DNA from 4 places in the Pseudomonas halotolerans genome. Region 2 is predicted to be linked to each of the others. Evidence: predicted binding sites of a transcription regulator. Region 2 holds the regulator's gene; each other region holds the start of a gene.

Region 1 (7,713 bases), on a different contig from region 2:
CGAACATCGGACGGTTCTCGGCGTCCATGATCTGGATACGCAAGCCATTCGGCGTGATCTCGAACAGGATCTGGTCCTTGAACTTCTGCAGTTCAGGGTTCTCTTCGACCTTGTTCTGCAACTCTTGCAGCAACAGCTCCAGACGCTCGCGCTCGACCTCTTCGGCCATGCCTTCGGCCTGATCGGCGTCCACCTTCACCTTGTCCGGCTGAGGCTGGGACTCAACTTCCGGGTTGAGGGTATTTTCCGGCGCCAGGGTCGGCGAACCACCCAGATCGATGATGTAGGGCGTTCCGCTCTCGGAAAAACCGACCGGGTCCTTGAAGTAACCGGCAATGGCAATCTTCTGCTCCGGTGTGGCGGTGGACAACAGCCACAGGACCAGGAAGAACGCCATCATTGCCGTTGCGAAGTCGGCGAAGGCGATTTTCCAGGCGCCCCCGTGATGCCCGCCGGCGATGCGCTTGACGCGCTTGATAATGATCGGCTGGTTATTTTCCATCTCAGCGACCGCGAACCGCTTGTTCTAACTCGGCGAAACTTGGACGGTGCGCCGGGTACAGGACCTTGCGACCGAACTCCACGGCCAGCGATGGCGGCATGCCCGAGGCCGAGGCCACGAGCGAAGCCTTGATGGCTTCATAGACGTTGAGTTCTTCCTTGGCGTCGTGGGCCAGGGAGTGGGCCAGCGGGCCGAAGAAGCCATACGCGGCGAGAATACCGAAGAAGGTACCCACCAGAGCCGCACCCACGTGCAGGCCGATGGACGCCTGGTCACCTTCGCCCAGGGAGGCCATGGTCACCACGATGCCCAATACCGCCGCGACGATACCGAAACCCGGCATGCCGTCGGCGATGCCGTTGACGGCGTGGGACGGGTGATCCAGGTCTTCCTTGAGGCTGTACAGCTCCATGTCGAACAGGCCTTCGAGCTCATGGGGAGCCATGTTGCCGGACGACATGATGCGCAGGTAATCACAGACGAACGCCGTCATGCGCTCATCCTTGAGTACCGTGGGGTACTTGGCAAAGATCGGGCTGGATGCCGCGTCTTCGATATCCCCTTCAATCGCCATCATGCCTTCGCGGCGGCTCTTGTTGAGGATCTCGTAGATCAGCCCCAGCACCTCAAGGTAGAAGGTGTGGCTGAAGCGCGAGCCGAACATGCTCAAGGACTTCTTGAGCACGTGCATCGTCATGTAGCCGGGGTTGGCCTGCAAAAATGCGCCGAGGGCCGCACCGCCGATGATCAGGACCTCAAAGGGCTGGACCAGGGCGGCGATCTTGCCATGGGAAAGCACGTATCCGCCCAGAACGCTCGCGAACACGACAATGATGCCGATAATTTTAGCCATAGATAGAAAGTACTTATTTAAGTCGGGTTCAAGGTCATATTCGGAAGCTGAAAAATCTCTTCTTCTACTTATCGGCAAAACTGCGCCAGACTATAGCCAGTTCAGGCGAAAAGCCAATTTGCCCCGTTCCGGGCGTAGATACTCCCTATGATGATCGCGTCCAGCCATGGCTAACGAAACGAAGGTTCCAACTCCACGACCGACCACCCTCGAAGGCTGGGTAAAGCTGCTTGAGGGCGTCCATCTGCCGGTGCCCCAGGCCAGTCATGATCTGGTCTGCAAAGCCATTGCCGACAGCCATCGCTCACTGCGTGACATTGCCGAGCTGATCCAGGACAGCCCCGCCCTGGCGCTGAGCGTCATCCGTGAAGCCAACCACCACACCCATGGCAACTTTGCCGAACCGGCAGAAAATCTCGAAGTGGCGATCAACCGCCTCGGCCTCAAGCGCACCGAAGAATTGCTCGCCCGCCTGCCCTCTTTGCCAGAGCAGCAAATACCTGTTGCCCTGCGCCAGTTGCAACTGATCAGCCAGCACGCAACGCAACAGGCCAATGGCTTTTTTGCCAGCCGCCTGGCGCGGCTGTGGCAAGACATCCATTGGGGCAGCCTGTTGTTTCTGTCCCCCCTCTGGCCGCTGGCCCTGACTCATCCAGGGTTGCTGAAAGAGTGGGAACTGCGGGTTGTCCATAAGGGCCAATCAGCGAGCAAGGTGGAGCGCGAGCTGTTCGGCGTCGGCCTGCTGAACATCTGCCTGGCGCTGGTGGAGACCTGGCGCCTGCCGGTCTGGGTGGCGCAGGGCTACCGCCTGCTGCTCAACGAGCGTCGCGAGCTGGTGAAAGTGCTGCGTATCGCCCGGGACAGTGAACACCCGCTGCGCCAGCAGAATCGCCTGGACGATGACCCGACCCTGCGGCGCTGGCTCAATCAGCCAGCCAATACGGTACTGCTGGCCAACGGTTTAGCCCTTTCAGCGCAACAGGCGTGGGACGGCCCTCACAGCAGTCGCTGGCAATACCTCACGAGTTTGTATCTGCAGATGTCCATGGATGACGTCCAGCAGCAATTGCACCAGCAAGCCGTCAACAGTGCCCGCCATAACACCATGCCGGACCTCTGGCATCCGGCCGTGGCGCTGATCTGGCCCCGGGGCAGCCGACGCGTCCACCCGGGGCTGCTGCCAGCCGCCCCGCCCAGCGCCGAAGACCTGACTCAATGGCGCAAGCAATGCGCCGAACTGCTGGTGGAACCGAGCCCGTTCAGCAACGCCATGCACCTGACCACCTCGGCACGGGACGCCTTGGTGGCATGCGGCATGCGACGAGTGATGATTCTGATGGCCGACCGCAGCCAGACCAGCCTGCGCGTACACCAGATCGCCGGCCTGCCCAACGAAGCGGCGGCCATGAGCTTTTCCATCAGCCAAAGCAAGGTGTTGCAACGGTTGCAGGCTCAACAGGCCCAGGTTCGCCTGAACCCGGACAACAACGCGCAGTTTTCGGCGTTGCTGCCGCCGGGCCTGCGCAGCCTGTTTCGCGGTGAACACCTGTTGTTACGCTCACTGACCTGCAACGGCCGAGTGATCATGCTGGTGGCGGTGGACCAGGGCGGCGGGCCCTTCTCGGACGTGACGGTGCAGGCCTTCGGTAAAACCGTGCAGTGTATCGAACGCGCCTTGCACAGCTTTACCAACCGCGGTCGCTGATCTTGATACAATCTTTTCCCTTTGCGCCCCTGGAGACCTCACATGCCTGACTTCTCTGGCTTGCCGCTGGTAATCGAGCCGAGCGACTTGCTGTCGCGCCTCGATGCCCGCGAACTGATTCTGGTGGACCTGACCAGCGCCGCCCGCTACAGCACCGGGCACATCCCTGGCGCACGCTTCGTCGACCCCAAGCGCACCCAACTGGGCCAGCCCCCGGCGCCGGGTCTGCTGCCAGCAAAAGCCGACCTCGAGGCGCTGTTCGGCGAATTAGGGCATAACCCGAATGCGGTCTACGTCGTCTATGACGATGAAGGCGGTGGTTGGGCCGGGCGCTTTATCTGGCTGCTGGATGTGATCGGCCATTCAAACTACCACTACCTCGACGGCGGCTTGCTGTCGTGGCTGGACGAGAGCCTGCCGGTGTCCACTGAAGTGCCGCCGCCCGCCACAAGCCAGGTGAGCCTGACCCTGCACGATGAACCCACCGCCACCCGCGAATACCTGCAGAGCCGCCTCGGCGCTGCTGACCTGGCGATCTGGGATGCACGCGGCCCGCTGGAGTACTCCGGCGAGAAAGTCGTCGCAGCCAGAGGCGGGCATATCCCCGGCGCGGTCAACTTCGAATGGACCGCCGGCATGGATCAGGCACGCAACCTGCGCATCCGCAGCGACATGCCGCAAATCCTCGAACAGTTGGGCATCACGCCCGACAAAGAAATCATCACCCATTGCCAGACCCACCATCGCTCTGGCTTCACCTATCTGGTGGCCAAGGCGCTCGGTTATCCGCGTGTCAAAGGCTATGCCGGCTCCTGGGGCGAATGGGGCAACCACCCTGATACGCCCATCGAGCTCTGAAGGTTCTTAAGGACAGTTAATGAAAAACCGCTTGTTCATCCTCAGCCAATACCTGCTACCCCACCACTTGCTGTCTCGGCTGGCCGGCTGCATTGCCGAATGCCGCGTTCGCTGGTTCAAGAATGCCTTTACCCAATGGTTCGCCAAACGTTATCAGGTGGACATGTCCCAGGCGCTGGTGGAAGACCTCACGGCCTACGAGCACTTCAATGCGTTCTTCACCCGAGCGCTGAAAGAAGGCGCCCGCCCGCTGGACCCAACACCGGGGGCAATCCTCAGCCCCGCCGACGGCGCCGTCAGCCAACTCGGCCCGATCGAGCACGGTCGGGTATTCCAGGCCAAGGGCCACAGCTTCAGCGTGCTGGAACTGCTGGGCGGCGATGCAGCCAACGCAGCGCCGTTCATGGGCGGCGATTTCGCCACCATCTACCTGTCGCCCAAGGACTATCACCGCGTGCACATGCCCCTGGCCGGCACCCTGCGGGAAATGGTCTACATCCCGGGGCGAATTTTTTCGGTGAACCAAACCACCGCCGAAAACGTTCCGGAGCTGTTCGCCCGTAACGAGCGCGTGGCGTGCATTTTCGACACCGAGCGCGGGCCGATGGCCGTGGTGCTGGTGGGCGCGATGATCGTTGCGTCCATCGAAACCGTCTGGGCCGGGCTGGTGACGCCACCCAAGCGCGAGCTGAAAACCTTCCGTTACGACGAAGCCGCCCGGGCGCCGATCCATCTGGAGAAAGGCGCCGAACTGGGCCGCTTCAAACTGGGATCAACCGCCATCGTGCTGTTCGGGCCGGACCAGGTGAAATGGGCCGAAGAGCTGGTGGCCGGCTCGCCAGTGCAGATGGGCCAGGGGCTGGCGCTGCCAAAAGCCTGAGTTACGCCCCCGGAAGCCGGCCTGTGGGAGCAAGGCTTGCCCGCGATGAACGACAACGCAGTCTAAAAAAGACCGCGGCGCCTGCATCGCGAGCAAGCTTGGCTCCCACAGCACATCCAGCGCGGCGCACTTCTCTGTCAACTGCTAGAGTGGGGAACATCCCTTTCATTTCCCGCCGGAGCCCATCCACGGCATGAATGAGACCAGCCCTCTCCAGCTTTCGCGCGTTCTGACACCGACACAGTCGCGCCTGTCGTTCTGCGATGCCACGCCGCGCGACCTCAAGCGCTGGATCGCCAACCTGCCCAAAGCCAATATCGGCGAAACCGCGCGCCTGTTGTACCAGGCCATCGGCGAACTCAACCAACTGCTCACCCCCAGCGATAATCGCCTGCAGCTACTCGAATTGTTGCGGCCCGAGGTGTATTACGTCTGCAAACACCTCGAGCGGCATTTTTTACAACAGGCCATCGTTCTGGATGAGCGTTCGCGCAAGATCGTCAATCTGTGCCAGGCCCTGCAAACCCAGTTGGCCATGGGTTACAAACAGATCGTCGCGCGCATCTCGCCGAAGTACACCAAGGACCGCGCCCGCCTGCTCAGCACCGCGCTGCAACGCGCGATGCATGCCCTGGACGGCACGCTGCTGCGTGTCAGCCAGTTGTACAGCCCAGTGCCGGAAGGGCTGTGGCTCGATTTGCATCAGCTATACCGAATCGCCTGCCATCATCGGCTGCAACACCTCAGCGTCGGCGATGAACTGGCCAGCCAGGTTCATCAGCTGAGTACCGAGCAAACCTACGTGGTCGCCCTGCTGCTGGGCGCCTCCCGCAGCAATCAGCTGCGCCAGGGCCAGATTGCGCGGCTCGCCGAGGTGCTGGAGTCCTGGAGCCAAGGGGTCACGCTGGACCCGGCCGTCACCGCCACGAGCTTGTTCGCCGTTGCACCGCAACTGGATATCGGGCCGCGCTATCGTTCCAAGTTCAGGGCCGAGCAGCAGCCAAGCCTGCTGGGTTTCGATCCGCAGCCGCTGGTGCGTGCCATCGCCACTCACCTGGAACAACCTGACGATCACAGCCTGTCCGTGCCTGGCGCAATGAACGCCGACACTTTGCATCACCTGCAAGCCGCCTGGGGCGAAGCGGTTGAACGCAGCTTCCAACGCACCGAGGGCAACGGCACGCTGACGCTCTGCGTGGGCATGAGCGCTTTGCACTATTACCTCGGCGGCGAGCGCTCTTTCAGCGAAATCCTGAAGGACTCCGCCCTGCGCAAGGCCCGGTTCGAGGCCTCACCGAGCAAGCCCCACGACACCTGGAGCCAGGCCTTCGACGCAGCTGCGGCCGGCGACAGTGATTTGTTGCCCTATGAGGAAATCGAGTACCCGGTCAATCCGGCCGATGACGACGGTGCCAGCTCCGACAATCAGCACCACTTCGCGACCTACGACCTGCCCATCATCAACCACAGCCCCGGCGGTTACTGCCTCGGATGGCCGAAGGAGGTGCCTGAGCAACTGCAGGCAGGGGAAATGGTCGGTATTCGCGACACTGACGATCAAGCCTGGAGCATCGCCGTGGTGCGCTGGATCAGGCAGGTGCGCAATGGCGCCATGCAAATGGGCATCGAGCTGGTCGCCCCCCATGCCCAGCCTTGCGGCCTGCAACTGGTACGGGAGAAGGGTGAGCAGGGTCACTACCTGCGAGGGCTGTTGCTGCCCGAGATCAGCGCCATTGACCTGCCGCCCACCATGATCGCGCCCCGTCTGCCCTTTCAGGAAGGCCAGCAAGTGCTGATCAACACCAACGGCCAGGAACGCCGCGCCAGCCTGGACCGACGGGTGACCAGTACGCACAGCTTCAACCAGTTTGCTTATCGACAGGAAGGCTCAGGGACCAGCGCAGATGGCCAAGACCATGAAGGGGATTTTGATTCGTTGTGGAAGTCGCTGTAAGCAACGCAGGCCTTTGTGGCGAGGGGATTTATCCCCGCTGGGTTGCGTAGCGACCCCAAAACCTGACACCGCGGTGTGTCAGGTTGACTGCAATTGGGGGCTGCTTCGCAGCCCAGCGGGGATAAATCCCCTCGCCACAGGAGAGAGCCACACGCTCAAAGCTGTCCGTCGCGATCCCTGAACCCCAGCAGATACAACACCCCGTCCAACCCGAGGGTGGAGATCGCCTGCCGGGCCGACTGTTTGACCAGCGGCTTGGCCCGAAACGCCACGCCCAGACCGGCGATCGCCAGCATAGGCAGGTCGTTGGCGCCGTCGCCCACGGCGATGGTCTGCTCCAGGCGCAGGCCTTCCTTCTCGGCCAGTTCGCGCAACAGATCCGCTTTGCGCTGAGCATCGACGATCGGCTCGACGGCCACACCGGTCACCTTGCCGTCCACCACTTCCAGTTCATTGGCGAACACGTAGTCGATGCCCAGTTTGGCCTGCAACTGCTTGGCGAAATAAGTGAAGCCGCCGGACAGGATCGCGGTCTTGTAGCCCAGACGCTTGAGTTCGGCGAACAGCGTCTCGGCGCCCTCGGTCAGGCGCAGGGAGGCGCCGATCGAGTCCAGCACGCTGACGTCCAGGCCCTTGAGCAGCGCCAGGCGCTCCTTGAAGCTGGCGCGAAAGTCCAGTTCACCGGCCATGGCTCGTTCAGTGATGGCCGACACCTTGTCGCCGACGCCAGCGGCCTTGGCCAGTTCGTCGATGACTTCGGCTTCGATCAGCGTCGAATCCATGTCGAACACCGCCAGGCGACGGTTACGGCGGAACAACGAGTCTTCCTGGAACGCGATGTCGACATTCAACTCCTGGGCCACGCTGAGGAATTCGGCACGTAGCGCCTGGGGATCGGCCGGCTCGCCGCGCACGGAGAACTCGATGCAGCCCTTGCCCTTGTCATCCGGCGTATCCAGCG
Region 2 (7,713 bases):
CAGGTTGATTTCTTTCTTGAGCTGGCGTGCCAAGTCACGAACCAGGCGCGGGAAGCGCCCGAAGACTTTCTTGATCGGCTGCATACGGGTCTTCATGACCGCAGTCTGCAAATCAGCCGTGACCACGTCCAGGTTCGACACGGCCTTGGCCATGGCTTCGTCCTGGCTGTTGAGGCCCAGGCGCACCAGGCGGTTACGCACCAGCACCAGTTCGCCGACCATGTTCATGATCTCGTCCAGGCGAGCGGTGTCGACCCGAACAGTCGTCTCGGCTTCGCTGGCCGGTTTATCCGCCGGCGCAGCCGCCGGTGCACGGGCTGGCGCCGGGGCGGCCGCAGCGGCAGGCTTGGGCGTCTCAGCCTTCGGTTCCGGTGCCTTGGCGGCGGGTTTGGCCGCGGCCTTCTCCGCTGGCGCAGCCGCTGTGGCAGTGGCGGCAGGCGCAGTGGCTGCTGAGGCGGTGCCGACCTCGCTGAACTTGCCCTTGCCGTGCAGTTCGTCGAGCAGTGATTCGAACTCGTGATCGCTGATCAGGTCGCTGCCCGCTGCGGCGGCGGCAGGCTTGGCTGGGGTCGGCGCCGAAGCGATGGCCGAATCCAGTGCGTCCACGGCAAAGTTGCCCTTGCCGTGCAACTGATCGAGCAAAGCCTCGAACTCATCGTCGGTGATATCGGAGTTGTCGCCCGCTGCTTTCGGGGCGGCAGGGGCAGCCGGGGCAGCCGGGGCGCTCGGCGGGACGACTGCATCCACGGCGAACTGGCCCTTGCCGTGAAGCTGATCGAGCAGCGACTCGAACTCGGCGTCGGTGATTTCATCGCTGGTGGCGGCATCGGCGGCCGGCGCAGCCGGGGCAGCAGGCGCAGCCGGAGCCTGGGCTTGGGCCTTGACGGCGTTCAGCGAGTCCAGCAGTTGTTCGAATTCGTTATCGGTGATATCGCCGGACTCCTCGGCGACCGGCTCGGCAACGACCGGTTCGGCGGCGGGGGCGACCTCGTCAGCCGATTGCGGCTCAGCCAGGCGTGACAGCGCGGCGAGCAGCTCAGGCGTAGCAGCAGTGATCGGTGAGCGCTCGCGCACTTCGCTGAACATGCTGTTGACCGCGTCCAGCGCTTCGAGCACCACGTCCATCAATTCCGAGTCAACGCGACGCTCACCCTTGCGCAGGATGTCGAACACGTTCTCGGCAATGTGACAGCACTCCACCAGCTCATTGAGCTGGAGGAAGCCGGCGCCTCCTTTTACAGTGTGGAAACCGCGAAAAATTGCATTGAGCAGATCCGCATCATCCGGTCGGCTTTCCAGCTCGACCAGTTGTTCGGAAAGTTGCTCTAGAATCTCGCCGGCCTCAACCAGGAAATCCTGAAGGATCTCTTCATCGGCGCCGAAGCTCATTAATGGCTGCTCCTAAAACAGGGCTAAAACTCAGAATCCAAGGCTGGACAGCAAATCGTCCACATCGTCCTGACCGGACACAACGTCTTCTCTTTTATCGGCATGAATCTGCGGACCTTCACCCTGAGAGAGATGTTTTTGTGGATCTTTTTCAGCAAGTATCGCTTCACGGTCGTGTTCGATGCCTGCAAAGCGGTCGACCTGGCTGGCCATCAACACCAGTTTGAGCAGGTTGCTTTCCACTTCGGTGACCAGTTGGGTCACGCGCTTGATCACCTGGCCGGTCAGGTCTTGATAGTCCTGAGCCAGCAGAATGTCATTTAGGTTGCTCGCCACGGCGCGGTTCTCGGTGCTGCTGCGCGTCAGGAAACCGTCAACCCGACGGGCCAGCTCCCGAAACTCCTCAGCGCCGACTTCACGCCGCATGAACCGACCCCAGTCGGTGCTCAAGGCCTGGGCTTCATCGCTCAGGCCGTTGACCAGCGGCGTTGCGTTCTCCACCAGGTCCATGGTGCGGTTGGCCGCGGCCTCAGTCAGCTTGACCACATACCCCAGACGCTCGGTGGCGTCGGTGATCTGCGAGACTTCCTCGGCCTGCGGCATGTTCGGGTCGATCTGAAAATTGACAATCGCGCTGTGCAGTTCACGCGTGAGCTTGCCCACTTCCTGATACAGACCGCGATCACGGGTCTGGTTGAGCTCATGGATCATTTGAACCGCATCGCCAAAGCGGCCTTTTTCAAGGCTGTCGACCAGTTCGCGGGCATGTTTTTTCAGGGTCGATTCGAAATCACCCATTGAAGATTCGTTATCCATAGCTCCCCCGTGGCGCCGTTAACCGATGCGTTCGAAGATTTTTTCGATCTTCTCTTTCAACGCCTGGGCCGTGAAGGGTTTGACCACATAGCCGTTCACACCGGCCTGAGCCGCTTCGATGATCTGCTCGCGCTTGGCTTCGGCAGTGACCATCAGCACCGGAAGGTGCTTGAGTTTTTCGTCGGCGCGCACATGGCGCAGCAAGTCGATACCGGTCATGCCGGGCATGTTCCAGTCAGTCACCAGAAAGTCGATGCTTCCGCTGTTGAGAACCGGAATGGCAGTGGTGCCATCGTCGGCCTCGACCGTGTTGGTGAACCCAAGGTCACGCAACAGGTTTTTTATGATCCGCCGCATCGTTGAGAAGTCATCAACGATGAGGATTTTCATGTTCTTGTCCAATTCGACCTCCAAGCAGTCTTAAACGCGCCCAGCACCTGAACGCGCCATTTCAATCAATCCGGCACAACACTCGACAACGGTCTGGAGGACAACGGAGAAAGACTGGCTCAGCGCAGGCCAGGCCAGACTCGTTCGCAGTGTCCCCACACTGCTGTCAGCGCGCTCGCCACTCCCCCAAACGCCCCCGCAAACGGGCCGCGCACTGGCTGTGTAACTGGCTGACCCGCGATTCGCTGACCCCCAGGACCTCACCGATTTCCTTGAGGTTCAGCTCTTCGTCGTAGTACAGCGCCAAGACCAGTCGCTCACGCTCCGGCAAATTGGCAATCGCATCCGCCAGCGCGCTCTGGAAACGTTCATCTTCCAGGTCACGCGATGGCTCCATGTGAGCACTCGCGCCGTCCTCGTGCAGCCCTTCGTGTTCGCCGTCCTGCAACAGGTCGTCGAAACTGAACAGGCGACTGCCCAAGGTATCGTTCAAAATCCCGTAATAATCATCGAGACTCAATTGGAGTTCGGCCGCAACCTCATGATCTTTAGCGTCACGCCCGGTTTTAGCTTCAATGGCGCGAATGGCGTCACTGACCATGCGGGTATTGCGGTGCACCGAACGCGGTGCCCAGTCGCCCTTGCGGACTTCGTCGAGCATTGCCCCGCGGATGCGAATACCGGCATAGGTCTCAAAGCTGGCGCCCTTGCTCGCGTCGTATTTGTTCGACACTTCGAGCAGCCCGATCATGCCCGCCTGGATCAGATCCTCGACCTGGACACTGGCCGGCAACCGCGCCAGCAAGTGATAGGCGATACGTTTGACCAGCGGGGCATAACGCTCAATCAATTCGTATTGGGCGTCCCGTGCCGATTTTTTGTAGAGATGGTTGTAACCGCTGGCTGTCATAACACGGGCCCTGCTGTTTGTTGCACGAGACGCTCGACGAAAAACTCCAGATGCCCGCGAGGGTTGGCCGGCAATGGCCAGGTATCAACCTTCTGGGCAATAGCCTTGAACGCCAGTGCGCATTTGGAACGGGGAAAAGCTTCATAAACCGCACGTTGCTTCTGGACGGCCTTGCGTACGCTTTCGTCGTAGGGCACTGCGCCGACGTATTGTAGGGCGACGTCCAGGAAGCGATCCGTGACCTTTGTCAACTTGGCGAACAGGTTGCGGCCTTCCTGCGGGCTCTGGGCCATGTTGGCCAGGACGCGGAAGCGGTTCATGCCGTAGTCACGGTTCAGTAATTTGATCAGGGCATAGGCGTCGGTGATGGACGTCGGTTCGTCGCAGACCACCAGCAACACTTCCTGGGCAGCGCGTACGAAACTGACGACCGAATCACCGATACCGGCAGCCGTGTCGATCACCAGCACATCGAGGTTGTCACCGATGTCGCTGAAGGCCTGGATCAGACCGGCGTGTTGAGCCGGAGTCAGATGGACCATGCTCTGGGTGCCCGAGGCAGCCGGCACGATGCGAATCCCGCCGGGCCCCTGCAGCAGCACGTCGCGCAGTTCGCAGCGGCCCTCTATCACATCCGCCAGCGTGCGCTTGGGGGTAAGCCCCAGCAGCACATCGACGTTCGCCAGGCCCAGGTCGGCGTCCAGCAGCATGACCCGTCGGCCAAGCTCTGCCAGAGCCAGGGACAAGTTCACTGACACGTTAGTCTTGCCGACGCCACCTTTGCCGCCGGTCACCGCGATCACCTGTACGGGATGCATGCTGCCCATGTTCGTTCTTTACCTTGTCTTACTTAGACGGAGGCCACATTACTGGCTGCGCGCTCGCATGAAGGAACAATGCATGGCAGACCATCGATGTAGGTACAAAAAATATTCATGATTACCTCAGCCGACCTGCTTGGTCGGGCTGTGGTAGATGTCAGCGAACATATCAGCCATGGCTTCTTCGCTGGGTTCTTCCTGCATTTGCACACTCACGGCACGACTGACCAGTTGATGACGGCGCGGCAGATGCAAATCATCCGGGATCCGCGGCCCGTCGGTCAGGTAGGCCACCGGTAAATCATGACCGATCGCCAGGCTCAACACCTCGCCCAGGCTTGCCGTTTCGTCCAGCTTAGTCAGGATGCAGCCGGCCAGCCCGCAGCGTTTGTAGCTGTGGTATGCGGCGGTTAGAACCTGTTTCTGGCTGGTGGTTGCCAACACGAGATAATTTTTTGACCGGATACCACGCCCGGCCAGGCTTTCAAGCTGCATGCGCAGGGCCGGATCGCTGGCTTGCAGGCCGGCGGTATCGATCAGCACGACGCGCTTGCGCAGCAACGGTTCCAGCGCCTGGGCCAGGGACTGGCCCGGATCCACATGGGTGACGGATACATTGAGGATACGGCCCAGGGTCTTGAGTTGTTCCTGGGCACCGATACGGAAACTGTCCATGCTCACCAGGGCGATGCTCTGGGCGCCGTACTTGAGTACATAACGCGCCGCGAGCTTGGCCAGGGTGGTGGTCTTGCCCATGCCGGCCGGACCGACCATGGCAATGACTCCCCCCTCTTCCAGCGGCTCGACTTCTGGCGTGGCGATCATCCGCGCCAGGTGCGCCAGCAGCATGCGCCAGGCCTGGCGAGGTTCTTCGATATCGTTGATCAGCGCCAGCAGGTCGCGGGACAACGGGCCGGACAGGCCGATGCGTTGCAGGCGACGCCACAGGTTAGCCTGGGCCGGACGGTTGCCTTGCAACTGGTTCCAGGCCAGAGAGCCGAGCTGAACTTCCATCAGTTCACGCAGGCTGTTGAGTTCGAAGCGCATCGAGTCCAGCGCACGCGGGTCGACACCACCGCCTGATGCGGCCTGAACCGGTGCTGGACGACGCGGCTCAGCCTTGGCCTGCTCGACCAGCGGCTCGGCAGCGGTCAACGGCAGTCCGGCGGTCAGTGGCTGGCCAGCGAACAATTGACGATTGGTGCCCGCACTGGCTTCGCCGTCGCTGCTGCGCAAGCTCAATTCGGCCTGGGCACTGGCGATGCGCGACTGGGTCTTGCGCAGCTCATCCTCGAGCTCCATGTTCGGAACTCGCGGGGCCAGCGCCGACAGTTTGTAATCCAGGGCCGCCGTCAGCTCGACACCGCCGGCGATCCGACGGTTGCCGATGATGGCTGCTTCAGCGCCCAGCTCGTCACGAACCAGCTTCATGGCCTGACGCATATCGGCGGCGAAAAAACGCTTCACTTGCATAAACCACTACCTCAGCCGTTGGGCCCTACTGTCGCAACGATGGTCACTTGCTTGTTGTCCGGTATTTCCTGGTACGCCAGCACATGCAGCCCCGGGACCGCGAGGCGCCCGAACCGCGAGAGCATCGCGCGAATCGGACCGGCCACCAGCAGGATCACCGGTTGGCCTTGCATCTCCTGCCGCTGGGCTGCATCGATCAGCGAACGCTGCAGCTTCTCGGCCATGCTTGGCTCCAGCAGAACGCCCTCTTCCGAGCCTTGTCCTGCCTTCTGCAGACTATTGAGCAATATCTGTTCCAACCTTGGCTCCAGCGTGATCACAGGCAGCTCGGACTCAGTGCCTACAATGCTTTGGACGATTGCGCGGGATACGCCAACCCGCACCGCAGCGACCAGAGCGGCGGTATCTTGACTCTTGGAGGCGTTGTTGGCGATCGCCTCGGCAATGCTGCGAATGTCGCGAACCGGCACCTGCTCGGCCAACAGCGCCTGCAACACCTTGAGCAATTGCGACAACGAAACCACGCCGGGCACCAGCTCTTCGGCCAACTTCGGCGAGCCTTTGGCCAGCACTTGCAGCAATTGCTGGACTTCTTCGTGGCCGATCAGCTCGCTGGAGTGCTTGTACAGAATCTGGTTCAAGTGGGTCGCGACCACGGTACTGGCGTCCACCACGGTATAGCCGAGGGACTGGGCCTGGGCCCGCTGGCTGATTTCGATCCACACCGCTTCCAGACCAAAAGCCGGATCCTTGGCGGTAATGCCGTTGAGCGAACCGTAGACCTGCCCTGGGTTGATCGCCAGTTCACGGTCCGGGTAGATCTCGGCTTCGGCCAGGATCACGCCCATCAGCGTCAAGCGATAGGCACTGGGTGCCAGATCGAGGTTGTCACGAATATGGACGGTGGGCATCAGAAACCCCAGGTCCTGGGACAGCTTCTTGCGCACGCCCTTGATCCGCGCGAGCAATTGACCACCCTGATTGCGGTCCACCAAGGGAATCAGGCGGTAACCGACTTCCAGGCCGATCATGTCGATGGGGGTGACGTCGTCCCAACCCAGCTCCTTGGTTTCCATGGCGCGAGCCGGCGATGGCAGCAGTTCCTGCTGGCGCTTGACCTCTTGCAGGGCCTGGACCTTTTGCACGTTCTGCTTCTTCCAGAACAGGTAGGCGCCACCCGCCGCCAATGCGGCCATGCTCAGAAAGGAGAAATGGGGCATCCCAGGGACCAGGCCCATCACGGCCATCAGCCCGGCGGCAACGGCCAACGCTTTGGGCGAAGCAAACATCTGCCGGCCGATCTGCTTGCCCATGTCTTCGGAGCCGGACGCACGGGTCACCATGATTGCGGCAGCTGTGGATAACAACAGTGATGGCAACTGCGCCACCAAACCGTCACCAATGGTCAACAGCGCGTAAACCTTGCCGGCATCGCCGAATGTCATGCCATGCTGGAAGATACCGACAGCCATGCCGCCGATCAGGTTGATAAAGAGGATCAGCAGACCCGCGATGGCGTCACCGCGCACGAATTTGCTGGCACCGTCCATGGAACCGTAGAACTCAGCTTCCTGAGCCACTTCCAGGCGACGGGCCTTGGCTTGGCCCTGGTCGATCAGGCCGGCGTTGAGGTCGGCGTCGATTGCCATTTGCTTGCCAGGCATTGCATCGAGGGTGAAGCGCGCGCTCACCTCGGAAATCCGCCCGGCACCCTTGGTCACCACCACGAAGTTGATGATCATCAAAATGGCGAAGACGACGATACCCACCACGTAGTTGCCGCCGATCACCACCTCACCGAAGGCCTGGATCACCTTACCGGCAGCGGCGTGGCCTTCATGCCCGTGGATCATCACCACCCGGGTGGACGCCACGTTGAGCGCCAGACGCATCAGCGTCGCCACCAGCAGAATG
Region 3 (7,713 bases), on a different contig from region 2:
ACCAGAATTTACGTACGATGAACATAGCAAGCGTCGTGCCACTTTCAAAAACCCCATAAACCGGGGCTTTGCGGGCATCGGCAAGGCGGCAATGCCAGAAAAGCGGCAATCGGTTTCCGCTGGCTGCCGCTTTTCTGCCGCTTCTCAAGGGCAAATGACACTCAAATTGTGGGAGCGGGCTTGCTCGCGAAGGCGGTGTATCAGTCGAAATAAATGTCACTGTCACACCGCATTCGCGAGCAAGCCCGCTCCCACAGGGACAGTGGTGGTGGGGAGGAAATTGGCAGGTATAAAAAAGGGAGCCCCTGAGGACTCCCGTTTTTATGACAACCCGAGCGAATCACTTCGCCTGATAGATGATCCCCGGGCTGCACTGCACCATCTGGTAATGGTCCGGCAAACCGTTCAGTGCCTCGGAGGCGCCGAGGAACAGGTAGCCGCCCGGTTTGAGCGTGCTGTGGATGCGCAGCAGGATGTCTTTTTTCACTTCGGCAGAGAAGTAGATCAGCACGTTGCGGCAGAACACGATGTCGAACTTGCCCAGGCTGGCGTAGCTGTCCAGCAGGTTGAACGAACGGAACTCCACGCGGTTCTTGATCGGTGCCTTGACCACCCAGCGCCCCGGCCCTTTGGGGTCGAAGTAGCGTTGCAGGCGATCAGGCGACAGGCCGCGACCGATGGCCAGGCTGTCGTACTCACCGGTCTTGCAGTTATTGAGCATCGTCCCGGACAAATCGGTGGCAACGATTTGCACGCCTCCTTTCAACTGGCCGATGTTGGTCCGCTCGAACTCATCGATGGACATCGACAGCGAATAGGGTTCCTGACCCGACGAGCAGGCCGCCGACCAGATCCGCAAGCGTTGCCCCGGACTGGCCTTGATGGCCGCCGGCAGCACCCTGTTCTTCAACACCTCGAACGGATAGGTGTCGCGAAACCACAGGGTTTCGTTGGTGGTCATGGCATCCACCACCATCTCGCGCAACCCACTGCGTGGCTGGGTCTGGATGCGCTGGACCAGTTCGCCCAACGATTTCAGGCCCTGCTGTTCCATCAATTTATTGAGACGGCTCGACACCAGGTATTGCTTGTTTTCACCAAGCAAAATGCCACAGGCTTTTTCCAGGAAGACCCGGAACTGTTCGAAATCCAAATTACCCGTAGACAAAATACCGCCTCTTTCATCGTGTTGATTTGCCGGGCGCACAACGCGCCCGACCTTTATTCTGCTGCCTTGATGCGCTCGACCACCCGGGAAGCCAGGTCATCGGGCCGGAACTTGGCCAGGAAATCATCGGCCCCCACCTTCTTGACCATCGCCTGGTTGAAAACACCGGACAACGAGGTGTGCAAGACAATATGCAGCTTTTGCATGCGCGGGTCGTTACGGATTTCCGAGGTCAGGGTGTACCCGTCCATCTCCGGCATTTCAATGTCGGAGATCATCATCAGAAACTCCTCTTCCGGCTTCTTGCCCTCATCCACCAGCTTGCGCAGGTAATCCAGGGCCTGGCGTCCGTCGTTCAACGCTACCACTTCGACACCGACCGTTTGTAGACAACGGGTCACCTGCTTACGTGCCACCGAAGAATCATCGACCGTCAGGACACGCAGTGAAATCGCCTTGTGCTGGGTTTCGGCGTCGATCACCCCCACGGAAATCGTTTCCGGGGTCGGTGCCACTTCGGCGAGGATTTTCTCCACGTCGATGATTTCCACCAACTGGTTATCGACCCGGGTCACCGCCGTGAGGTAGTGATCGCGACCGGTGCCCTTGGGCGGCGGATGGATCTCCTCCCAGTTCATGTTGACGATGCGCTCCACCGAGCGCACCAGGAAACCCTGGGTCTTGGTGTTGTACTCGGTGATGATCACGAACGGATTGCTCTGATCCAGCAGCCGCCCCGAACCGGTGGCCATCGCCAGATCAAGAATCGGGATGGTTGCTCCGCGGATATTGGCCACACCGCACACGACGGGGCTGGACTTGGGCATCAGGGTCAGCTTCGGGCATTGGAGCACCTCGCGAACCTTGAATACGTTGATCCCGTACATCTGTTGCCCGTCGAGACGGAACAACAACAGCTCCAGGCGATTCTGACCGACCAGTTGAGTGCGCTGGTTTACCGAATCCATTACTCCCGCCATGCCCTGACTCCTACCTAACGCTAATGTGTCCGACGCGCATTCATCACTAAACGGCACGGGGCTTGCTATTGAACCGGCATGAACGCACAAACGACATTTTTTCGACGCCTGACCACTCACTGCCGCCACTGGCTCGGTGCACTGTTGGCTGCCTGCCTGCTCGCTTTGGGCGGCCCTGCCGTTGGTGCTGTTCCGGTTACCTTGCCTGATCTCCTTATCGGCGTCACTCAGGGCTTTCTTGAATTCACCGTAGAAGACTACCTGGCAACCAGTCAAACCGAAGGTCGCTACGAAATCGAAGTCAACCAGCTCGACCCGCGCCTGCGCATGCCCATGTGCGACAAGGAATTGACTGCGTCTCTGGAGAGCCCGGCCAGACCATTGGGTCGGGTCACGGTGAAGCTGCGTTGCGACAGCGCCGCGCCCTGGACGGTGTTCGTGCCCGCTCAAGTGCGCCTGTTTCGCGAAATCGTCACCACCACCCGTCCGCTCAAGCGGGCCGGGATCGTCGAGCCTCAGGACGTGACGCTGCGGGAACGGGATGTCAGCCAGATCAACCAAGGGTTCCTGACCTCCGTCGATCAGGCCATCGGCCAGAAACTTGTCCGACCAATGGTCGCCGACCAGGTCATTACCTTGGTCCACCTGGAACAGGCCGAAGTGGTCCGCAAGGGCGATCAGGTGGTCATCACCGCCCGCAGTGGGACCCTGGCCGTGCGGATGCCGGGCGAGGCGTTATCCAACGGTGGCATGCGTGAACAGATTCGAGTGAAAAACCTTAATTCCCAACGCGTTATCAAGGCGCAGGTAATGGCCCCCGGCCATGTGGAAGTGGCCATGTAACAATCGGCTGGAAATGGGTAGAGAGCTGGCGCTTGCCCACGGTGTTCCCTAGACTGTGCCTTACGCAAAGGCAAGCGCAGACGTGCGCACGTTCATTGAATAAATGAGCCTAAAGTTTTTTGGGGGGTGGCCGAAAACATGGCAAGCGTCCAAATACCCAGAGGTTTTTTACCATGGTCATCGATTTCAATCGTTTAAACAGCTCTTCACCGCTAACAGGCACCACGCGTCCTAATGCCAGCAAGGAAACCGTCGAAACCGACAAGTCCGCGCAGGCCGAAAAAGCCGCCACTGTCAGCAACGGGGAGTCGGTACACCTTAGCAATGAGGCTCAGCAGTTGCAGAAGGTCACTGACAAGCTGCGCGATCAACCTGTCGTCGACAACGCCCGCGTGGCCGAGTTGAAAGCAGCAATCGCCGATGGCAGCTATAAAGTCGACAGCAACCGTGTAGCCAGCAAACTGCTCAACTTCGAAGCCCAGCGCTAGGCCACCGCCAGCGCCAGGCTTTTGGACGCTTAAGAACCAAGGCCAGCCATGCACGACACGAATTTATTGCAACTGATCACCGACGACTTTGCCCCTGCGCAACAATTGCTGGCGTTACTGCAGGCCGAGTCCCTGGCATTGCATGGTCGCGACATGCCGTCGCTGGAGAATATTCTGGCGCAGAAACAGGCATTGATCATTCTGCTCGATCAGCATGGCCGCAAGCGCAGCGAAATCCTCGCCAGCCTCAACCTGCCCGCCAATCGCGACGGCCTTGAGCAACTGGCCAGCCATTCGTCGGTTGGCGATCAACTGTTGGCCCAAAGCGAGGTGCTCAACGACCTGCTCGCTCAATGCCAGGCTGCCAACGCTCGCAACGGCCAGTCAATCCAGGTTCAGCAGGCTGCCACCGCCAACCAGTTGCGCATCCTCAACGGCGGTGAAATCCCGACGCTCTATGACGCTCGCGGTTCGACCGCCAAGATGGTCAAGCACCGCCCGCTCAGCCAGGCATGAAACGAACAGTGCCGGCGCTCTATCAACGCGCGACACATGCTGGCAAAATGCTGGCTACTCGTCGTATTTTGCCTGGAGATTGACCCACCGTGTTCAATGCCTCAAACGCGGATGATGCTCCGCAGCCCCCCAAGGTCCTTACCACGCCCCTGGAAATTTCCGGCAACCTGCGGATGCTGCAAGAGAGCCACGACCCGCTGATCATCACCTTTCACGAACGCAGCCAGCGCTTCCAGAGCTATTTGGTCGATGTCGACCGGGAAAGCAACTCCATCGCCCTGGACGAAATGATCCCCCGGGACGGCGAACGCTTCCTGTTGGCGGGCGAGCCGTTTCGTGTCGAGGGTTTTCATGATGGCGTGCGCATCGCGTGGGACGGCAACGGCCCTTTGACCATCGATGAGTCCAGCGATGGTCGCTGCTATCGCGGCGCCTTGCCTGACGAAGTGGTTTACCACCAACGCCGCAACGCCTTCCGTGCCGCCCTCAAGCTGGCGCAACTTGTGAACGTCGAGCTGGGCGGCGACAAACTCAAGTCACCGGTGGACGGCAAGCTGCTGGACATTTCCGCCACAGGCTGCAAGTTGCGTTTCGAAGGTGACATTACTGCGCGTCTGCAATTGGGTCAGGTCTACGAGCGCTTTATCGCGGCTCTGCCCTTCGGCAACATGACCGCTCCGGTCGAACTTCGTTACCTGCATTTCGAGGAAAGGTTCAACACCACCTTCGCCGGCGTGCGTTTTCACAACATCAGCGGCCTGGTGCAACGGCAGGTTGAGCGTTTTGTGTATCAACTGCAGCGCGAAGCCCGTCGTTTCGACAAAGACGACCTCTGATTTTCGACACGTAAAAAAACGGGCAGTCCCTTGCGGTGACTGCCCGTTTTTTTATGGCTGGCTCAAGGCCTGGCCTGAGTGAAATCGGGGCTCGGCGGCTCGTCGTTCGCCTCTGCGGCGGCAGCTTCCTCCATGACGGGTTCTTCGTCGACTGGCTCTTCCGCCGGCACAGGCTCGACGTGCATCTGCTCCTGCACCACTTGTTCGTCCACCCGGGGATCGAGGCACGCCACCAGGGGCGAACTGGACATGCTGTCCGGCATCGCCACGTGATGCAGCGGTGCGTCGTCGACCTGATGCAGGTTGGTCACCGCCTTCGGCCGGATTCGCCACACCAGCACCAGGGCGAAGAAGGCAAAAAAGGCATAGAGCATCTGGCTGCCGAACATCTTCATCAGCACCCCTGCTACCAGCGGTCCGATACTGGCGCCAACCCCATAGGTCACCAGCAGCATGGCAGTCAGGGATACCCGTCGGTCAGCTTCTACGTGGTCGTTGGAAAACGCCACCGCCAGCGGATACAGGCAGAACTGCACCAGCGAACAGAAGAACCCCGCAACGAACAGCACCTCCAACGGCACCGTCGGCAGGATCGCCAGCGGCAGCGCACAGACCGTCAGGACCAGCGCAAAACAACGGATCAGCAGCGCCCGGTCATAGCGATCGGACAGCCAGCCCAAGGGCCACTGAACCAGCAATCCGGCAAAGATGCAGCTACCCATGAACAGACCCACCTGTTCGGTCGACAGCCCCTGCTGAGAGGCGTACAGCGGCGCCAGGCCATAGAACGAGCCGACAATCAGCCCCGAGCCCAGCACCGTACTCAACGACTGCGGCACACGCTTGATGAAAAAGCGTGGCTCCATCGGCGCCGGATGCAGCGCCGCCGGGTGAATTCGCCGGGTCAATGTCACTGGCACCAGGCACAAGGCAAAGCACAGCGCCACCAGCATCAGCAGCTCAAGCCCCAGGGACGGGTGCATGACCAGAATCAACTGGCCCAGCACCAGACCCAGGTAGGAGGCGATCATGTAGCCACTGAATACCACGCCACGCTGCTTGGCATCGGCCTGCTCGTTGAGCCAGCTCTCGATCACCATGTACTGACACATCATGCCCAGGCCGACGATCACCCGCAGCACGATCCAGGCCGGCAGCCAATCCACCAAACCATGGCCCAGCACCGCCGCACCGACGATCCCGGCGCAGGCCGAATAAGCCCGGATGTGCCCGACGCGGGCGATCAGTCGGTGGCCGATCTTGCCGCCCAGCACCAGGCCGAAGTAGTTGGCAGCCATCAGCGCACCGACCCACAGGCTGTCGACATTGTCGGCGGCCAGGCGCAGGGCCAGGTAGGTACTCAGCAGGCCCGAGCCGATCAACATCATCAGCGAGGCGAAATACAGCGCTCGAAAAGGTTTCCAGATTTGGCGCATCGGCGTTCCGAGCGGCTCCTTGAGATGAGTACGGGCTATTTTGAAGATAGCCCGAATGCGACGTTTGGTTAGGCCTGGGCCGCTAGAACACGCCGCTCCCAGGGAGTAATTTCATCAAAGAAGCTGGTCAGTTCCATAGTCTTCGAAGCGATGTAGCCTTCGATGAACTCCGTACCGAACAGTTCCTTCGCCAGATGACTACGCTTCAGACGTTCCAGGGCGGCATGCAAGGTACATGGCAGCGAAAGATTATCCGGCACCTGGAATTCGCCCTGGATCGCGGCGCTTGGCTCCAGGCGGTTTTCAATGCCATAAAGCCCCGCAGCCAGGCTGGCGGCAATCGCCAGATACGGGTTGGCATCGGCCCCCGGCAAGCGATTCTCGACCCGACGGGCCGCCGGCGAACTGGCAGGTATCCGTAACCCGGCCGAACGATTGTCATGGGACCAACAGGCATTGTTCGGTGACGCATAGGGGTGACACAGGCGCTGGTAGGAATTCACGTTCGGCGCAAACAGCGCCGTGAAATCCGCCATGCCGGCCTGTTGCCCGCCGATGAAATGCCGGAACGCCGCCGTTGGCTCGCCCGCTTCGTCGCTGAACACATTACGGCCGCTGTCCAGCTCGACGACGCTCTGGTGAATATGCATCGAACTGCCCGGCGTATGGGCCAGGGGCTTGGCCATGCAGACCACGGTCAGGCCGTGCTTGAGCGCCACTTCCTTGAGCAGGTGCTTGAACAGGAACGTCTGGTCGGCCAGTAACAAAGGGTCGCCGTGCAGCAGGTTGATCTCGAACTGGCTCACGCCCATTTCATGCATGAAGGTGTCGCGGGGCAAGCCCAGCGCCGCCATGCAGGCATAGACCTCTTTGAAGAACGGGCGCAGGCCATTATTGGAACTGATGCTGAACGCCGAATGACCGTCTTCACGCCGTCCGTCCAGGCCCACGGGCGGCTGGAAGGGTTGGGTCGGGTCCGGGTTGGGCGCAAACACAAAAAATTCCAGCTCGGTCGCCACCACGGGCGCCAGGCCAAGGGCTGCATAACGGGCAACAACGCGCTTGAGCTGGCCGCGCGTGGAGAGCCGCGAGCTTTCCCCGGTCAGCTCATCGGCGTCGCAAATCGCCAAGGCTCGCGGCTGTTCGCTCCAGGGCAGGCGGTGGATCTGTTTCGGGTCGGCCACCAGCGCCAGGTCGCCGTCGTCGCTGCCATAGAAACGCGCCGGCGGATAACCGCCCATGATGCATTGCAACAGCACACCCCGCGCCATCTGCAACCGTCGGCCCTCGAGGAAGCCCTCGGCGGTCATCACCTTGCCTCGTGGCACGCCATTCAAATCCGGGGTGACACACTCAATCTCATCAATGCCCGTCAGTCGCTGCGCGAGTGAACACTGGCCATCGGTCGTCATGACGCAATCCTTGTAATGTGCGAGCCGCGAACGG
Region 4 (7,713 bases), on a different contig from region 2:
CTTGCTGATCCTTCATGCCGCCCGCCTGCGTAGCGCCGGCAAACCATGCCTGTCGGAGGCCTCCCAGGCCAAGCTGTTCGCCTCGGAAATGGCCGAAAAAGTCTGCTCTTCGGCGATACAGATTCATGGTGGGTACGGCTATCTCGAGGACTATCCGGTGGAGCGCTACTACCGCGATGCGCGGATTACCCAGATCTATGAAGGGTCGAGCGAGATCCAGCGGATGGTTATCGCCCGGGAGTTGAAACACTACCTGGTGTGATGGCTGGAAAAGCATCGCGAGCAAGCTCGCTCCCACAGGATCCATTGGTGTAAGCAGATGCTGCGTACACCCGCTCCCACAGGATTAATTGGTGTAAGCAAATGCTGCATACACCCGAGATCCAGTGTGGGAGCGAGCTTGCTCGCGAAAGCGGTGGATCAGTCACTTCTATGCTGGATGTGCCGGCGTCTTCGCGGGCAAGCCCGCTCCCACAGGATTCATTGGTGTAAGCAGATGCTGCGTACACCCAAGATCCAGTGTGGGGGCAAGCCTGCTCGCGATAGCGTCGCCCCCTCACCGGCCGGGCAAACCGTTAGCCTGCTTTCTTTTATTCCCGGCGCGCGCCATGATGAAGCCCTCTTACCGCCGCCCGCGAACGAGCCCCATGTCAGCACACCCACCCGCCTCCAGTTCCCTGTCGATCACCTTGCAGATCATCTCCATCGTTTTCTATACCTTCATCGCCTTCCTCTGCATCGGCCTACCGATTGCTGTGATACCGGGCTATGTCCACGACCAGTTGGGCTTCAGTGCCGTGGTGGCCGGGCTGACCATCGGCTCGCAGTATCTGGCGACGCTGCTCAGTCGGCCTATGGCCGGGAGGCTGTCGGACAGCATTGGCACCAAACGGGCGATCGTTTATGGGCTGTACGGCATTTTGCTCAGTGGGTTATTGACGTTGCTCTCGACGCTGCTGCAAAGCTTTCCAATGCTCAGCCTGCTGATTCTGATTGCCGGGCGTTTGCTGCTTGGCGTGGCCCAGGGAATGATTGGCGTGGGCACTATCAGTTGGTGCATGGGCCAGGTGGGTGTGGAACACACGGCCCGCTCAATCTCGTGGAACGGCATCGCGTCCTATGGCGCCATTGCCATCGGCGCGCCGCTGGGGGTGGTGATGGTGGGTGAGCTGGGCTTTGTCAGCCTGGGGATCGCATTGTCGCTGCTGGCCGGCACGGCGCTGCTGCTGATCCGCAACAAGCCGTCGGTGCCGGTCATTCGCGGCGAGCGGCTGCCCTTTTGGGCGGTGTTCGGGCGTATTGCACCGTTCGGAACGAGCCTGTGCCTGGCCTCGATCGGCTACGGTACGCTCACCACGTTCATCACATTGTTTTATGTCAGTCGCGGCTGGACGGGGGCGGCCTGGTGCCTGACGGTGTTTGGCATCTGTTTCATCCTGGCGCGCCTATTGTTCATTTCCAGCATCGCCCGCTTCGGAGGCTTCAGAACAGCCATTGCCTGCATGTGTATAGAAACCCTGGGGCTGGTGTTGCTGTGGCTGGCACCTTCCACCGCGTTCGCACTGATCGGCGCGGGGCTGGCCGGGTTCGGGCTGTCGCTGGTGTATCCGGCGTTGGGTGTGGAGGCCATCAAGCAAGTACCGAATACCAGCCGTGGCGCAGGACTGAGCGCCTATGCGGTGTTCTTCGACCTGGCGCTGGCGATTGCCGGGCCCTTGATGGGCGCGGTGGCGTTGAATCTGGGATATTCCTCGATCTTTTTCAGTGCGGCACTGCTGTCGATCATCGGACTGGGGCTGACTTTACTGCTGCGTCGCCGTACCGAAAAAGCCGCGTATTGATCGACCTTCTGCAAACCAACCAGGCCGGTACGCCCAGGCCTGGTGTTTTTTGCACGGTCTTTAAGCTGCGGCGAATTGCTCGCTGATCTGCAGCTTGGCTTCGCTCATGGCCTTAGTGCGCATCTCGTCACCGTAAGCGAGGCCCTCGGCGCGAACGAACTCGATGTCGGTAATGCCGAGGAAGCCGAACAGTAGCTTCAGATACTCCTCATGCGCCACGCCGCTTGGCTGGCCAGCATGCAAGCCGCCTGAGGTGGAAACGATCACCAGTTTCTTGCCACCACACAGGCCTTCGGGGCCGGCTTCGGTGTAGCGGAAGGTTTGGCCGGCCACGGCGATACGGTCGATCCAGGCCTTGAGCTGGGTCGGAATGGTGAAGTTATACATCGGTGCTGCGATGACCACCGCGTCCGCCGCCAGGAACTCGGCCATGGTCGAGGCGCTGAGGTCAGTCTCGTGCTTCTGGGCGGCGTCGCGCAGTTCAGCGCTGGTACCGGCGGCGATCAGGGTCTGCGCGGAAAAGTGGCTGATGGCATCGGCGGCCAGGTCGCGGTAGGTCACGACGACGTCCGCTTCGGCAGCTTTCCAGGCCTCAACCACGTCATGGCTCAATTGGCGGGACGCGGAATTGTCGCCCAGGATGCTCGAATCGATGTGCAGCAGTTTCATGTCAGTGCTCTCCAAGTGAGGATCGCGACCAGGCGATCAATTGAGGACAATCCTATCGATGAAGCCAATAGCCGATAAGTCAGCATTAATGCGATAGTTCGTTCCACTGACAGGACAATAGAGCTCGATATGCAAGACCTTAACGATCTGTACTACTTCGCCAAAGTGGTCGAAGCCGGTGGTTTCGCCGCCGCCGGGCGCCTGTTGGGTATTCCCAAGTCGCGGCTGTCACGGCGTATCGCTGAACTGGAAGAACGCCTTGGCGCCCGACTGCTGCAACGAACCACCCGCCAGTTGAAGCTCACGGCTGTGGGCGAGCCTTATCTGCGTCATTGCCAAGCCATGCTGCTGGAAGCCGAGATGGCCGATGAAGCCGTGGCAAGCATGTCCACTGAGCCGCGTGGGCGCCTGCGGGTTTCCAGTCCGGTGGGCTTGGCTCACCAGATGCTGGGCGGGGTGATCGCCAGTTTCCTGGAAAAATTCCCTCAAGTGCAGCTGGAAATGATGCTGGTCAATCGGCGGGTAGACCTGGTGAGCGAAGGCATCGACGTGGCATTGCGCGTGCGCGATCTGGGGGACGAAGACCCGCTGCTGATGACGCGACGGCTGCGTCAGGCGCGACTGATCATGGTCGCCAGCCCGGCGTTCGTCGAAGGACGACAGATCAATACCCCGGAGGATCTCAAGAAGCTGCCGATACTCGGAGCACTGGACGCCGATCGCCTGGTCCACCTGCGTCTGCTCAAGGCCAACGCAGAGCCCGTCGAACTGGCCCTGGAAGCCCGGCTGGGTATTGACGACTTCATTGTGCGCCGTGCCTGCGCCCTTGCCGGCCTGGGTTTCACCTTGTTGCCGAGCATGTATTGCGAGGAGGAACTGCAGGACGGCACACTGGTGGAATTGTTGCCCGAATGGTCGCTGCCGGACGGTTGGCTGCAGGCGGTTTACCCGCACCGACGCGGCATGCTGCCGGCGGTACGCGCCTGGATCGACCATCTGGTAGACGCATTCGAAAGCTGTGGGGATAGGAAAATATGAGCTTGAGCGAAGCGGATGTCGCGCACTTCTGCCTGGGTTTGCCGGGCGCCAGGGAAGATTACAAATGGGGCGGCGTGCGGGTATTTTCCATTGCCGGCAACAAGATGTTTGCCCTGCAGAACCTGCGGGGCGAATCACTGGCGTTCAAGGTCGACAAGGATCTGTTCCTGGGGCATTGCGACCGCCCCGGGATTGGCCCGGCGCCGTACCTGGCGCGAGCCCAGTGGATCATCATGCAGACGCCCTACCCGCTGGGCGCCGATGAGCTGCGTGGCCTGCTGCAGCGCTCCCATCAATTGGTGGTGAGCAAACTGCCCAAGCGCACGCAGGTTAGCTTGCTGCTGCCGTGACACTCAGAACAGCATCAGCAGGTGTCCCAGGAACAATTGGTCGATCCAGAACACCTGATGCAGCAACACGATGAACCAGAACACCACCTGAAACGGCACCTTGCGGGTCTTGTGCCGAAACACCTGCTGGGCCAGCAGCGCCCCGGGCCAGCCACCGGCCAGTTCCACGGCATGCAATACGTTTTCCGGGATGCGCCAGGCGTCAGCGCGGGCCTTGCGCTTGTCGCTCCAGTACAGCAAAAACGTCACCATGCTGACGAGGCCGTAGGCCGTCAGCGGCACCCAGGACACCGCGCGCAACCCGAGCAAAAGCGCCCCAAATAGCGGTAAGGCGCACACCAGCGCAAATACCACGAGCTTGAGCCGCAAACGCTGCACTGCCGGGCCCGGCTCGCGGTCCGGGCGGCTCATGGCTGGGCCGCCGTCCAGTCCACCCAACCGAATTGCCAGGTGGCCAGAATCAACAGGCCGAACGCGATCCGGTACCAGGCGAATACCGCGTAGCTGTGGCTGGCGATGAACAGCAACAAGCCCCTGACCGCGATCATGGCGAAAATGAACGCCGTGACGAAGCCGATGGCGAACACCGGAAAATCCGCCGGCACGAACAGCTCGCGATATTTATAGCCTGAGTAGACGGCTGCGCCGACCATGGTTGGCATCGCCAGGAAGAACGAAAACTCGGTCGCGGTCTTGCGCGACAGCCCGAACAGCAAGCCGCCGATGATGGTCGAGCCTGAACGGGAGGTGCCGGGAATCATCGCAAGGCACTGGGCGAAGCCGACTTTCAGTGCATCCTTCCAGGTGATGTCGTCTACCGTTTCGGCATGCACTGTATGCTGGCGCTTCTCGGCCCAGAGCATCACGAAACCACCCAGCACCAACGCCGTGGCCACGGTGATCGGGTTGAACAGGTATTCGTGGATCAGGTCTGCAAACAGCACGCCCAAGACCACGGCGGGCATGAAGGCAATCAGCAGGTTGGCCGTAAACCGGCGAGCGCTGGGCTGGGTACGCAAGCCCAGTACCACGTCGAAGATCTTGCGCCGAAACTCCCACACCACCGCCAGGATCGCCCCCAGCTGGATAATGATGTTGAACGCCATCGCGCGCTCGCCGCCGAACTCGAGCAAGTCCGCGACAATGATCTGGTGCCCCGTGCTGGAGATCGGCAGGAACTCCGTCAAGCCTTCTACCACGCCAAGAATCAGTGCCTGAAAGGCGGTCCACAAATCCATTCATCCCCCAAAAGACTATGCTTGCGCACGTCTCATCAAAATTTAAGCGTTATGCAGGTGTAAACAGCAGGCGCACGGTGACTGCGATTTCTCAAAAAAACCAATGAAAAAACTGGAACAGGCTCAGGTTTTGCGCCGCGGGGCCGAAATCCTATCAGACAAGCCCTGATAACGCTGCCGCGTTATGGCTCTTGGGCACCAGGTCCTACCTGCCCGCGCCGGATTCAGGCGGTCAGATGACAAGAATAAGAAACCGGAGTGACAGCGTATGAATAGCTTGCGCAATGTGTCGATCAGCCGACGCTTGTGGCTCATCCTGGTCGTGTCCATCGTGATGTTGTTCACCTTGGGCGCGTTCATGCTTAAGCAGATCCACACCGACCTGTATCAGGCCAAGGTGCAGAAAACCCAGCATGTGGTCCAGACTGCCAGTGGTGTACTGAGCTACTACCATGGCCTGGAAACAGCGGGCACCCTGACCCGCGAGGTCGCGCAGAAGCAGGCGCTTAGTGCGGTGCGCGGCTTGCGCTATGACCAGAGTGATTACTTCTGGATCAATGACCTGACCCCCGTAATGGTCATGCACCCGACCAACCCGAAACTCGAAGGCCAGAACCTCTCGGCAATTCGCGACCCGAATGGTTTTGCGCTGTTCAACGAGATGGTCGCCATTGCCAAGGCCAAGGGCGCGGGCATGGTGGATTACCTCTGGCCGAAACCGGGCGCTGAGGCGCCAGTGGCGAAAACCTCTTACGTCAAATTGTTCGAGCCCTGGGGCTGGATCATCGGTTCGGGCGTGTACGTGGATGACGTGCAGGCAGAATTCCAGTCTCAAGTGATCAAGGCCTCGCTGATCGGCCTGGCGATCACCCTGCTCATGGGCTTGCTCCTGACCCTGATCGTGCGCAGCATCGTTCGGCCGTTGCAGGAAACGGTCAATGCCATGGCCAACATTGCCAGCGGCGAAAGCGACCTGACTCGCACCCTCGACACCCATGGCCAGGATGAAGTGACGCAACTGGCCCGGCATTTCAATGCCTTTACCGCCAAATTGCGCGAAGTCGTCAGCCAGTTGCAGGACTCGGCCCGTGCGCTGGGGCAATCGTCCAACGAACTGGGTAACGACGCCGCCCAGGCCCAGGAGCGCAGCCAGCAGCAATCGCAACAGATGGAACTGGTGGCCACTGCAATCAACGAAGTGACCTACGGCGTGCAAGATGTCGCCAAGAACGCCGAACACGCCGCCAGCGAAATGCGCGATGCCGAATCCCAGGCCCAGCAAGGCCAGGTCAACATCGACGGCAGCCTGCAGCAGATCGACCGACTCTCCCAGACCATCGACCAGGCGGTGGAAGTGATCCGCACCCTGGCCAGCGAAAGCACCCAGATCGGCAGCGTGCTGGAGGTGATCCGCTCCATTGCCGAGCAAACCAACCTGCTGGCCCTCAACGCCGCGATCGAAGCGGCCCGCGCCGGTGAACAAGGTCGCGGCTTTGCCGTGGTGGCCGATGAAGTGCGGCTGCTGGCCCAGCGCACGCAGAAGTCCACCGCCGAGATCCAGGCGATGATCGAACGCTTGCAGAACCATTCCGAGGCGGCGGTGAAAGTCATCAGCGACAGCAGCCGTGCTTCGCAATTGACCATTGAACAAGCCGGGCTGGCAGGTGCCAGTCTCAATGCTATCGGTCAGGCCCTGCGCAACCTCAACAGCCTGAACGCCTCCATCGCCAGCGCCACGCTGCAACAGGCCCATGTGGTGGAAGACATCAACCAGAACGTCACCCAGGCTGCGGGTCTGTCCCACAGCACCGCCCTGGCGGCCGAGCAATCGAGCCTGGCGAGCACCCGCCTCAAGTCGCTGAGTGAACAATTGAACGGGTTGCTGAAGCAGTTCAGGGTCTAGCGCGTGTTTCCTCGCCCGGGCGAACATGGGGTAGCACAGACTTGTAACGTCGATGGAGGGAACTGGATGAGCTGATCATTCGGCGGTTTTTGGCCTTGAATCGACGCAAATGGACTTATTCGCCTGAAAATTGATCCCACTACTTGAGATTGTCCCAAACGGTACCCAGCGGTGCCGTTGCAAGGGATTTCAAGAGAGCGTGAATACCGTTGCCCCAGCCGGGCAAAAATTGCGCATCATAGGCGCCGTCCGCTCAGGGGAGATTTACATGCGTGCCATTTCATCCGTCATGCGTCTTATCGGGCTGTCGCTGGGCCTGGCCTTCGCCACCAGTGTCCTGGCCAACGAAGAGACGCAACTGGTCGAGTCCATCAACCTTTACCGCAGCCAGTCGCAAAGCTGCGCGGATCAAGCTTCTCTGGAGTTGCCGCCGCTGGCCATGGACTCGCGGCTGATCCTGTCGGCCAACGGCATTGGCGACCTGCAGCAGGCGTTGGCCCGCACGGCCTATCCCATGGTCAACGTGCAGGCCATCAGCCTGTCCGGGCCGCGAGACGCGCAAGCTGCGATGAAAGCGGTGCGGGAGAGCTTCTGCCAGGTGGTGCTGGATCCACAGTTCGTCGACATCGGCGTCAGTCGCCTGGATCGCGAATGGCGAATCGTGTTGGCGCGCC

The links. Region 2 encodes FliA, which starts transcription of late flagellar genes. Its sites were predicted from a motif close to CTAAAGTTTNNNNNNNNNNNGCCGNTAA; they were not measured.
Region 1: motA (flagellar motor stator protein MotA) is a predicted target of FliA. The motif match lies at 1,424-1,451, and genes of this name have one in related genera.
Region 3: flgM (flagellar biosynthesis anti-sigma factor FlgM) is a predicted target of FliA. The motif match lies at 3,101-3,128, and genes of this name have one in related genera.
Region 4: AAIS01_RS06190 (methyl-accepting chemotaxis protein) is a predicted target of FliA. The motif match lies at 5,259-5,286, and genes of this name have one in related genera.

Annotation. Positions count from the first base shown of each region.
Region 1 covers NZ_JBCNTJ010000006.1:76,944-84,656, forward strand. The annotation lists gene motB (flagellar motor protein MotB) at 1-502, opposite strand, end outside; gene motA (flagellar motor stator protein MotA) at 504-1,355, opposite strand; gene AAIS01_RS10485 (HDOD domain-containing protein) at 1,522-3,060, shown strand; gene AAIS01_RS10490 (rhodanese-like domain-containing protein) at 3,103-3,918, shown strand; gene asd (archaetidylserine decarboxylase) at 3,938-4,798, shown strand; gene AAIS01_RS10500 (molecular chaperone) at 4,992-6,752, shown strand; gene serB (phosphoserine phosphatase SerB) at 6,908-7,713, opposite strand, start outside.
Region 2 covers NZ_JBCNTJ010000010.1:100,025-107,737, forward strand. The annotation lists gene AAIS01_RS15410 (chemotaxis protein CheA) at 1-1,389, opposite strand, end outside; gene AAIS01_RS15415 (protein phosphatase CheZ) at 1,420-2,205, opposite strand; gene AAIS01_RS15420 (chemotaxis response regulator CheY) at 2,224-2,595, opposite strand; gene fliA (RNA polymerase sigma factor FliA) at 2,762-3,505, opposite strand; gene fleN (flagellar synthesis regulator FleN) at 3,502-4,332, opposite strand; gene flhF (flagellar biosynthesis GTPase FlhF) at 4,450-5,799, opposite strand; gene flhA (flagellar biosynthesis protein FlhA) at 5,811-7,713, opposite strand, start outside.
Region 3 covers NZ_JBCNTJ010000001.1:75,221-82,933, forward strand. The annotation lists gene cheR (protein-glutamate O-methyltransferase CheR) at 341-1,168, opposite strand; gene AAIS01_RS00365 (chemotaxis protein CheV) at 1,222-2,148, opposite strand; gene flgA (flagellar basal body P-ring formation chaperone FlgA) at 2,227-2,991, shown strand; gene flgM (flagellar biosynthesis anti-sigma factor FlgM) at 3,165-3,479, shown strand; gene AAIS01_RS00380 (flagella synthesis protein FlgN) at 3,528-3,995, shown strand; gene AAIS01_RS00385 (flagellar brake protein) at 4,085-4,831, shown strand; gene AAIS01_RS00390 (MFS transporter) at 4,894-6,267, opposite strand; gene AAIS01_RS00395 (glutamine synthetase family protein) at 6,336-7,577, opposite strand.
Region 4 covers NZ_JBCNTJ010000003.1:327,843-335,555, forward strand. The annotation lists gene AAIS01_RS06155 (acyl-CoA dehydrogenase family protein) at 1-262, shown strand, start outside; gene AAIS01_RS06160 (MFS transporter) at 648-1,841, shown strand; gene AAIS01_RS06165 (FMN-dependent NADH-azoreductase) at 1,902-2,510, opposite strand; gene AAIS01_RS06170 (LysR substrate-binding domain-containing protein) at 2,640-3,548, shown strand; gene AAIS01_RS06175 (MmcQ/YjbR family DNA-binding protein) at 3,545-3,898, shown strand; gene AAIS01_RS06180 (DUF1294 domain-containing protein) at 3,902-4,309, opposite strand; gene AAIS01_RS06185 (undecaprenyl-diphosphate phosphatase) at 4,306-5,136, opposite strand; gene AAIS01_RS06190 (methyl-accepting chemotaxis protein) at 5,405-7,039, shown strand; gene AAIS01_RS06195 (CAP domain-containing protein) at 7,308-7,713, shown strand, end outside.